Regions from separate parts of the Martinezella jaguaris genome, predicted to be linked through region 2. Evidence: predicted binding sites of a transcription regulator. Region 2 holds the regulator's gene; the other holds the start of a gene.

The links. The regulator LexA, encoded in region 2, represses DNA repair genes until DNA is damaged. The targets are predictions, from matches to a motif close to TGTTCNNNNTGTGTTCNG.
Region 1: the regulator LexA is predicted to act here: its motif matches at 1,522-1,539, upstream of CCGE525_RS02600 (YifB family Mg chelatase-like AAA ATPase).

Annotation. Positions count from the first base shown of each region.
Region 1 covers NZ_CP032694.1:524,877-530,041, reverse strand. Annotated here, with positions in the region: gene CCGE525_RS02600 (YifB family Mg chelatase-like AAA ATPase) at 1-1,400, opposite strand, end outside; gene CCGE525_RS02595 (hypothetical protein) at 1,926-2,306, shown strand; gene CCGE525_RS02590 (hypothetical protein) at 2,703-2,975, shown strand; gene CCGE525_RS02585 (hypothetical protein) at 3,134-3,601, opposite strand; gene tnpA (IS66-like element accessory protein TnpA) at 3,719-4,189, shown strand; gene tnpB (IS66 family insertion sequence element accessory protein TnpB) at 4,186-4,542, shown strand; gene tnpC (IS66 family transposase) at 4,591-5,165, shown strand, end outside.
Region 2 covers NZ_CP032694.1:1,997,912-2,003,076, reverse strand. Annotated here, with positions in the region: gene CCGE525_RS09850 (mechanosensitive ion channel family protein) at 1-1,443, shown strand, start outside; gene CCGE525_RS09845 (DUF2721 domain-containing protein) at 1,618-2,091, shown strand; gene lexA (transcriptional repressor LexA) at 2,523-3,245, shown strand; gene CCGE525_RS09835 (ComEC/Rec2 family competence protein) at 3,226-5,165, opposite strand, start outside.

The DNA.
Region 1 (5,165 bases), 1.5 Mb from region 2:
CGGGCGGAAAACTTCATCTTCTCCGCTGCATCGCGCAGCAATTGCAGGCCGGCCGCGTCCGGCTCGGCGATCGTTTCGATCATCGATGTCGAGCAGCGGGCGTTAGTGGAAATCCCCTTCATCCCGGCAGCCTCGAAGCGTTCGCGCTGCCGCTCTCGAGCGCGGGCGACACGAAGGGCGACATCGGCGCTCTTCTCGGCCGTCGTCGGACGGATCAGATCGGCCGCGGAGACGGCAGGCACGTCGAGGCGGATATCGATACGGTCCAGCAGCGGTCCGGAAATGCGGCCCTGATAATCCGTCATGCAACGCGGGCCGCGGGCGCAGGTGTGGCGCGGCTCGCCGGCCATGCCGCAACGGCAGGGATTCATCGCAGCGACGAGCTGGATGCTGGCCGGATAGGAAACGCGATGATTGGCCCTGGCGATGACGCATTCGCCCGACTCCAAGGGCTGGCGTAGCGCGTCCAGTGCCTGCGGCGAAAACTCCGGAAGCTCGTCCAGAAACAGAACGCCATGATGCGCCAGCGAAACCTCACCCGGTCTGGCGCGCAAGCCGCCGCCGACCAGCGCCGCCATGGTGGCGGAATGATGCGGCGTGCGATAGGGCCGGCGATCTGAGAGCTTTCCGCCCGAAAGCTGACCGGCAACGGAATGGATCATCGACACTTCCAGCAGCTCCGCCGTCGACAACGGCGGTAGAATGGACGGCAGGCGCGAAGCCAGCATCGACTTGCCGGACCCTGGCGGACCGACGAAAAGCAAATTATGCCCCCCAGCCGCCGCCACTTCCAGTGCCCGTTTGGCGCTCTCCTGCCCCTTGATGTCAGCGAGGTCGGGGAAATTGGCGGCATTGGCGCGGATCGCCGGTTCGGGCCGCGACAGCACCTGGGTGCCGCGGAAATGATTGGCGAGTGCGATCAGGCTGCGCGGGGCGAGAATATCGATCTCTGCGCCGGCCCAGGCGGCCTCGGGACCGCTTTCGGCCGGGCATATCAGGCCCTTGCCGATCGCATTGGCGGCGATCGCGGCCGGCAGCGCACCGGCGACCGGCGCAATCGTGCCATCGAGGTTGAGCTCGCCGATGACGCTATAGGCCGCAAGCGCATCGGCCGGAATCGCGCCCAGCGCCGCCATCAGCCCGAGCGCGATCGCAAGATCGAAATGGCTGCCCTCCTTGGGCAGGTCCGCAGGTGCGAGATTGACCGTTACCTTCTTCGGCGGCAGCGACAGGCCGGAGGCATGAAGGGCTGCCTGCACCCGTTCGCGGCTTTCGGCCACCGCCTTGTCCGGCAGGCCGACAATATGCATCAGTACCTTGCCGGGGGAGATCATCACCTGAACCTCGACGGGAACGCCCTCAATGCCCTGAAACGCCACCGTGCTGACGCGCGCCACCATCCCCAGCCCTCTTTTAACCCGTTTACCGCTATCAATTTTCCACAACAGACTATGGGTTGCATGTTGGCAGAAATTAGGGGTAAGGAGATACGAATAAAAAAGCCAAGCTGGAAAGCTCCGTCGATCTCGAGATGTTCCCTGATGCGCGCGGCTGCAAGCGGATGGTCATCTCATGGCAGCCCGCCATCAACTCTATTCATGTTTGGTTGCTTCAGAGTTGGGTGAACACGCGCCTCGTGATCGCTAAATCAACTCTAGACTGTGGACCGTACTTCCGCTATAGTCGGCGATTATCCTCAGAAAGACCCTCAATTTTGAGTCATCGCTTGGGGTTGTCTATGAGGAAGTCAAGGCATGGGGGCCTCGATGGCTTGTATATCGCACGCTCCCAAAGCACTAACTCGTCACACTCGTCGATCTTGATCCTTCGTGGAGTTCTTTTTCCGTCAACGTTGCATTCGGCGACGCGAATGGCCGCGACGCCTATACATATCATTAGTGTAGCCAAAGGAGAGGAGACTACCAATGAATGCCGTCGACAAAGTAAATGCGATCCTGGATGACGCAATCCCTCATTTCCAAGATCAAATGGGGTCAATGAGCCAGGGTTGCGGATTCGGTAAGAACGGAGGCCCCCCATTGGACTGGCAATCGAGGCAGCAGCCCGGTAACGCGGCGATAAAAGCGTTCGACAACGCAAGAGTGGCCTTGGCACAAGGTCGGATACCGGATGCCAAACAACAGATCGATTCTGGTCTGAGTCAATGGGACACATTAATCAGCAGTTTGGCAGGAAGTTGTCCTATTGGCGCGCATGGGACGGATCCTGCGAGCTATGGCGCCTACCAGCGGTTTAGGGATGTGGTGAAGGCTCAGCTACAGGTGGCAGTACAATTTTTAGATTGATCAATTGCCCCCGCGACTGCCGCGTCGAACGACAGGCGCGGGGGGAAGATTCTGATGCGTCGCTGTGAGCTTCTGTGTTCTCCGCGCCTTGGTGCAATCGCTTGCGCTGGTTGAGCGTAGGATTTTGGTCTTCTGTTGTTCTCCAGCCGATGGCGCCTCGCTTCTCCTTATCCGAGGCCTTCGGACGGAACTCTGGCAGATTCCCCGCGGCAAGAGGGGTCGGAAGTGGAGAGGGCGCATTCCAACGGCGAATTACTGGTAGATTATCTATCCGTGCTCAATGAAGTGTTCCGGAGAGAGAAGGGCCTCAAAGATGAGGACTGAAATGATTGTCTTGGTTCGAAATCGAGGCCAATTCGCAGACTGATCAAACCACATCGTGGAGAGGAGCTCGCTATGGGAACTGAAATAACGCTTCAAAACGTTACAGTTGATGGAGATTGGATCGAAGGCGACATCCAGGTGGACGTGAACGAATTGGGATTGAGTTTGAGCAAGAGCCAGCATTTCAAGACAAAGAAAGATGTAGAACAGGATATCGATCTTGGAAGTGGGTTTGCTTTGCGTTGTATCGGAACACTTGAGCCGCCTAATTACGCTTGCGTATCTGGCCGGATTACCAAGGATTTCGTTAGTGTGGATTTGCCGAAGAAATGTGTTTCCGTGTGATTGGCGAAAGTGAAAGCTGGACACAACCTGCAAACGCGAAACCGCCCAGGATGCTTCCTTGGGCGAGCGAGGGTTTCGATCTAGGGGGGTGCCGCGACCTTCAAAGGCAGCCGCAGTGACGACTCGTGGCAGTCTCGCACATCAGAGCCCGCGGCTCTCTAGCCTTTCTCAGGCTTCTGAGCTGCTTTCAAAACTCTCGGATTCCTAGGTTCTGCTGCGCGAAGACGTTCAGCAGCCGTCTCCATTGCATCTTTGAACTTTCGACCAAATTCGACTTCAGCCTTTTGAGACCGCAAAAGGACATTCTCATAGATCCGGTCCTGATCTTCACGGCTAAATGACTTCTCCACAGATTCCATGGCCTCAATCTCTAAGTATCCCATACTAGCGTTAAGGCGTCCTGTATCTAATAGGTCAATCAACTTTTCTAGGTATAATCGATCGTCGTTTAATATTGATATTATCTCTGATATTTTTGCATCTAAATTGATAAGGGTACTATGGTACCGCCCAAAGCGCTCGAGTCTAGGGATATATCTTGATTTAGAAATTTCTGCTAATGCGATATTATCAAATTCCTTGGAGATATCTTTGGCTGTATTTAGTGCGTTGATTTGATCCTCCATCGCTCGCCGCAGTTCTGGAAGGTAGATTTTCAGAGCGTGAGCGCGACGAACAGCCCACCTTTTCTTTTGTGAATGAGGCCGCGAGATAAGCTCTATCATTGATAGGAGTGGACCGGGATGGTTGGAGATCGCGCTGATGCCATGCTTGAAGTCATGGATGAAGGCATGCATGAAGCCAGGCATGAGGGAAAGTATCGGCGGATCGAGATGATCACCGGTCGGCGGCAGCGGCGGAATTGGACTGACGAGGAGAAGGCGCGGATTCTCGCGGAGAGCGCAGAACCTGAAGTGAACATTTCGGCTGTTGCGAGGCGCTGGGGCGTCAATCGCGGCTTGCTGAATGTGTGGCGACGGGAAGCCGGACTAACCTCTCAACGGTCGGCAAAGACCAGTTTGCCACCTGCCGTGTTCGTGCCGGTGACAGTGGTTGGGGATGGCGCACGACACGAAGGCTCGCCATCGAATGCCCCGGAGGTTCTCGCTGGCCGAATTGAGATCGAGATTGCGGGCGCACGCATGACGGTCATCGGCTCGGTGGCGCCTGAACTGGCGCAGGCGATGGTAGCGGCGTTGCGAGGGCGCCGGTGATCGGAGTTTCGCCAAATGGCGCGAAGATCATGGTTGCGACGCAACCTGTCGACTTCCGGCGCGGGATGAATGGGCTTGTGGCCTTGGTGGCGTCAGCGCTTGCGGCCGATCCCTATTGTGGCGACGTGTTTGTATTCCGCGCCAAGCGCCTCGATCGCCTTCGCTGCATTTACTGGGACGGATCAGGCATGATCCTGGCAACAAAGTGGTTGGAAAGCGGAAAGTTCGTTTGGCCGCCGATCTGCGATGGCGCGATGCAGATGAGTGCCCAGGAGTTCTCGCTTTTGCTGGCCGGCATTGACTGGACGCGGGTCAAACGAAACGCGGTGAGAAGGCCCTCAAAAGCAGGCTGATCCTATTGGTTTTGCTTGAAGATTCAGGCTCATATGGTAGGGTCTGTCATGCCGCTTCGACCCGATCCCTTGCCCCAGGATGCTGCGCAATTGACCCGGATCATTCTCTCGCTCAACGAAGAGAATGCCGACCTCAAGGCGCGCGTGGCCTTCCTTGAGCGCCAACTCTTCGGGACGAAATCGGAGAAGATGACGGTGCTCGATCCGACGCAGGCAATGCTCGATCTTGGCGATCTAAGCGACATTCCCGTTGCTGCCAATGACGATGTCGCGCCAGTCGATGACGACAAAACGCAGGCACGGAGATCGCCAGCCCGCAATATCGGCCGCTTGCCCAAACACCTTCCGCGTTATGACGAGGTCATCGAGCCGGAGAGCAAGACTTGTCCCTGCTGTTCGTTCGAACTTCATTGCATCGGCGCTGATGTCAGCGAGGCGCTCGACATCGTGCCTGCGGTTGTCAGGGTGAAACGGACGATCCGGCCGCGCTATGCATGCCGGGCTTGCGAAAACGTTGTTGTGCAGGCGCCGGCACCAGCGCGCGTGATGGACGGTGGCATGGTGACCACGGCGTTTGCCGCGCATGTCGCTGTTTCGAAGTTTGCCTGGCATCTCCCGCTCAA
Region 2 (5,165 bases):
CGCCTGGCGTTTGCCGTCTGCAAGATATTGGCGGACGCCGGCGCTCTGTCCGCCTTCGGCCATCGCAGGATCCGCCTGTTTATTGCCGTTCTGGCGATAGCAGGCGCCACCACGTCGCTGGCTAGACCGCTCTTCATCGACAGAGACGTCGAAACCATCGTCTCCTATGGCTCCTCCATTCTTCTATTGCTGATCGCAATCGAGGCGGTCTGGCGACGACCGGAAAATGTAACCGCCACCGGACAGCAAACCGTTGTGAACGTCCTCTATTCGCTTTACATGATCTGCATCTGGTTTTTCTGGGCGACCAACTTCCTCGGCCTTTTCTGGGCGGGAATCTATCTCATTGTTCTTCCCAAGCTGTTAGTTGCCGTCGGGCAAACGGCCGAGGCTTTCGCAAAAGGACATTGGCCCAACGACAACAAGAACAGCGCGCGCATGGTGCTGGCCGTTCGGGGCGCGCGGGCGCTTGTCATCGTTGCGGCGGTCGCGTGGATCATATTCATCTGGCAATACAATCCCAACATTCTCGCACGAGAAAATCCGACGGTTGACGCCACGGTCCGCGGTGCGTTGAAGAGCATCGTCATTCTGATTCTAGCCGATCTTTGCTGGCAATTATCGAAGGCTTTCATTGATGCAAGAATGGGTGACGCCAACAACGCCGCATCGTCGCCATCCGCGGAAGCGGCGCGCGCAAGCCGCCTGCGCACCCTGCTACCAATTTTCCGCAACGCGCTTGCGGCCGTCGTCATTGCCGCTGCCGTCCTTACCGTGCTCGCGGAAATGGGCGTACAGATCGGACCGCTGATCGCGGGAGCCGGAATATTCGGCGTGGCGGTAGGCTTCGGCTCGCAAACGCTCGTCAAGGATATTGTCAGCGGTATTTTCTACCTCATGGACGATGCTTTCCGCGTCGGAGAGTACATTCAAAGCGGGAGCTATATGGGAACGGTGGAATCCTTCAGCCTCCGCTCCGTCAGGCTTCGGCATCATCGCGGCCCCGTGTTTACGGTTCCTTTCGGTGAACTCGGCGCGGTTCAGAATATGAGTCGCGACTGGGCGACCGACAAATTCTTGCTGCGGTTTCCCTTCAACACCGATGTCGCCAAGGCGAAAAGAATCATCGAACAGATCGGCGAGCAAATGAAGGCGGATCCGGAAATCGGACCGCAGATCCTTGAGACACTGCAGATGAAGGGGGTCGAGCAGATCGGCGACTTCGGTGTCGAACTCAGCTTTGCCTTTACCGCTCTCCCAGGCCGGCAGACCTACATTCGACGGCAGGCCTATACCATGATCCGCGACGCTTTTATGGAAAATGGCATCGAATTCGCTCAGCCGGGCGTGCACGCGAGCGGAGAAGAGAAATCCGACGCCGCTTTGATGCTGCAAAAGAAGTGGGGTGAACATTTGGCGGGATCGCCATCGCCGCGAACATGAAACGTGTGCGCCGCCGGTCACCGACAGGAGGAGGTCGGGGACTCGGCCTTGACGGAGAAATGCGCGCCAACGACGGTTGCCGTCACTTGTAACCTTCTTTTGCCCGCGTCGTTGACGCAATGACAGCCGCAAGCGCCTGATACCGGATGACATTGGATTTGAAGGAGACCAAACGTGCTGAGCGACCAGCTAACATCCAATGCTGCACACGTCATTCAGATAGCTTTGACGCCGGTCTTTCTGCTTGCAGGCACCGCCGGGTGCCTCAATGTCTTCTCGGCCCGGCTCGCTCGTGTCTCAGATCGGGTCAACAACCTTTTCGAGCGGGTGACTTCAGACGATCCGGATGAAGCACGGCTGCTGCAGCTCTATTATCTGCGACGGCGAACTTTGGCGCTCGAGGTTGCCGTCCTCCTCGGCACGCTATCGGGCGTGTGCACATGCCTAGCAACGCTCGGCCTCATGAGCGGAGCGATTCGCCAGCAGTTTCGCGAACAGATGCTGCTTTGGTTCTTCGGCCTTGCCGTCGTCGCGCTCATGGGCGCTTTTGCGGCCTTTCTCTTCGAGATGTTCCTGGCCGGGCGCAGCATGCTGAAGCAGATAGCCAACGACCGCGCCTTGCTCGAGCGCCGGCGCGAGGGATTGTGAAACATATCTGAAATCCGCCCAGCCTGTTGAATTCGCGCCCGATCTCGTCACGGAAGTACCGATTCCCGCAGTCGCGTCACTCTTAGATTCGGCCCCCTTAGCTTGATCCACCGCCTGCAATTCCGTCATTCGGAGAACATCGTCCTCCAAAGAGCTTATTACGCAAATAGCGTGGCTTTTCATCGCCTTGGAAACACGTGGCTTTCAATCGGAAAAATTCCTTCCATTTCAGATTCCGCTTATATTTCCGATTGTTAGCACACGGATACCCTGAAAAACCGTCGGGCTGGGACCGGTTATGTTCTTATTTCTTTGATGCGGTTACAAAATATTCACCAAAATTTAAGGGCTTGCGGAACACATATGGAACATATAGTGTCCGTTCTGGATTTGTTTCACGACGCTTTTCTCAATTTTGGGGTCCGAAGACGATGTTGACACGCAAGCAGCAGGAACTGCTTCTCTTCATTCACGAACGAATGAAGGAGTCCGGTGTCCCGCCATCTTTCGATGAGATGAAGGATGCGTTGGACCTCGCGTCCAAATCCGGCATTCACCGTCTCATCACTGCTCTGGAAGAGCGTGGCTTCATACGCCGTCTGCCGAACCGGGCTCGCGCGCTGGAGGTCATCAAGCTGCCGGAGGCTTATAGTCCCAGCCTGCAGCCACGCCGCGGCTTTTCGCCGAGCGTCATCGAGGGCAGCCTTGGCAAGCCGCAGCTGGTACCGCCGCCGGCTCCTGCCAGGCCGGTGAATGACGAAAACAACAGTTCCGTTTCCGTACCGGTCATGGGCCGCATTGCTGCCGGTGTACCGATCTCAGCGATCCAGAACAATACCCACGACATCACCGTTCCAGCCGATATGCTTGGCTCGGGCGAACATTATGCGCTTGAAGTCAAAGGCGATTCGATGATCGACGCCGGCATCTTTGACGGCGATACGGTGATTATCCGCAACGCTACGACCGCCAACCCCGGCGATATCGTCGTCGCTCTCGTCGATGATGAAGAGGCAACATTGAAGCGCTTCCGCCGCAAGGGTGCGTCGATCGCGCTTGAAGCGGCTAACCCGGCTTACGAGACCCGCATCTTCGGACCGGATCGCGTCAAAGTGCAGGGCAAGCTCGTCGGCCTCATTCGCCGTTATCACTGACCGGAGACATCGGTGCGATCGGCGCTCCAAAGGTGCCCGATCGCCAATCATAGGCGCGATGCAAATTCCATGGCCGCGTCAAAGTTTGAAACGCGGTTGTTGTTGCCGGTTTGTCGGCGCTGAGGTCCATTTCAATGGAGCCTGTCCGGCGTAGCGTAGCGCCCGTAAAAAGCACTGCGCCGGAGCGGCAGCGATCGAGACGCAGCCGGATGGGAGTCACGACGATATTGGCGGTGTCGCAGGCCGGAGCGAGATAGGCAGCGTTTTCGATGGCGACGAGCATGTCGCCATTATCCAGTATCGCCACGCACCACGCCCCCTTCTGGCAGGCGAAGCCGCCTTCGCCGGTATTGTCCAGCGCCGCATCCATCGCCTTTCGCACGGCAGTCTGCTCGTCGGAACTGAGGCGGCGATGAGCGTCCGATTTGCTGATCTTGGGTAGCTGATTGTCCGGCGGAAGTATCGTCGGCGGATGCTGCTCGGTCATCGCCAGCGCTCGTTGCCACTGCTCGAAGATGAAATCGGGCGGCTTTTCGCGATTGGTCGTCAACGCACCATTCCGCAGCAAGGCGACCAACGTGCCGTCTTCGGAAATTATCAGGTCAGGCTTTCGGACATCAGGGCTGAGTGCGACAATTGCGACCGAACCGATGATCAGAAGCGCACCTGCATGTCGCAGCCACGTCCTCAGCAACGTCATCAGTAAGAAACCGACGATAATCGTTGGGAACAACCAGACTGGCAGTCGCCCGAAGGGAATATTGCCGCCCCAGGCCGCCACCGTTTTGGCAATGACGATGACGATATCAAGTCCCGTGCCGGTGACCTGCCAAAAGGGGGCATCAACACCGAATGGCATCAGCAGCGTCGCCGCCATGCCAAACGGCATCACGATGAAGGAAACGACCGGCATGGCAGCCAAATTGGCGACAAGACCATATGTCGCCAAGCGGTGAAAATGCTCTATCGAGAAGATCGCCGTCGACGCGCCGCCGATAAAGGAGGTCGACAATATGCCGCCGAAGAATCGTGAGACGAAGAGCAGCGGACGCATGATCTGGAAGCGGGAGAGTATGCTTTCCCGATGCCGTCTCCTAGTCCAGAGCGTATAGCCTGACACCAATGCCAGGGTCGCTGCGTAGGACATCTGGAAACTTGGTCCGAGCGCCTGTGACGGCGACAGAATGAGGATGACGATCGCCGACAGCGCCACGTTGCGGAGGCTGAGGGATGGCCGGTCGAAAAGCACGGCGATCAGCATGATCGCCATCATGATGAATGCGCGTTCCGCCGACACACCGAAACCGGAAATAAGATAATAGGCAGTCACCGTGATCAGCGCACCGAAGGCTGCGATCTTCTTCGTTGGCCAGGCCTGTGCCACGCCGAAAAACAGGCTGAGAGCATAACGCAGGCCGACATAGAAAATGCCCGCTGAGAGCGCCATGTTCAGGCCGGAGATGGCGATGATATGCGCAAGGCCGGAGGTCCGTAGCGCTTCCGTCGTATCCTTTGAGATTGCGCGTCTCTCATCGGTGACAAGAGAAGCCGCAAAGGCGCCGGTGTCACCAGGCAGCAGCATTCTGATTCTGTCGCCGATGCTGCTGCGCAAGCCAGCAAGCCAGATATCCGCTTTGTCGAGAATCGATCTTTCGGCAATATCTCCGGCCGGTGACAATAGCGTCGGCGTTCCATACACGAAGCCATTTGCGCCGATGCCGTCGAAATAGGCGCTGAAGGCAAAATCGTTGAGGCCGGGCAAGGCGGGTCCGGCCGGCGGCGTCAGACGCGCCCTGCCTTGGATGCGATCGCCAAGTTCGAAAGGCTGCGGCTGCTTGCGCTCGAAGATGGTGACACGCTCCGGCTGCCGCCGAATTGCTGGTTTTTCCGTTGCCTCGAGAGCGACGACATAACGCCAAC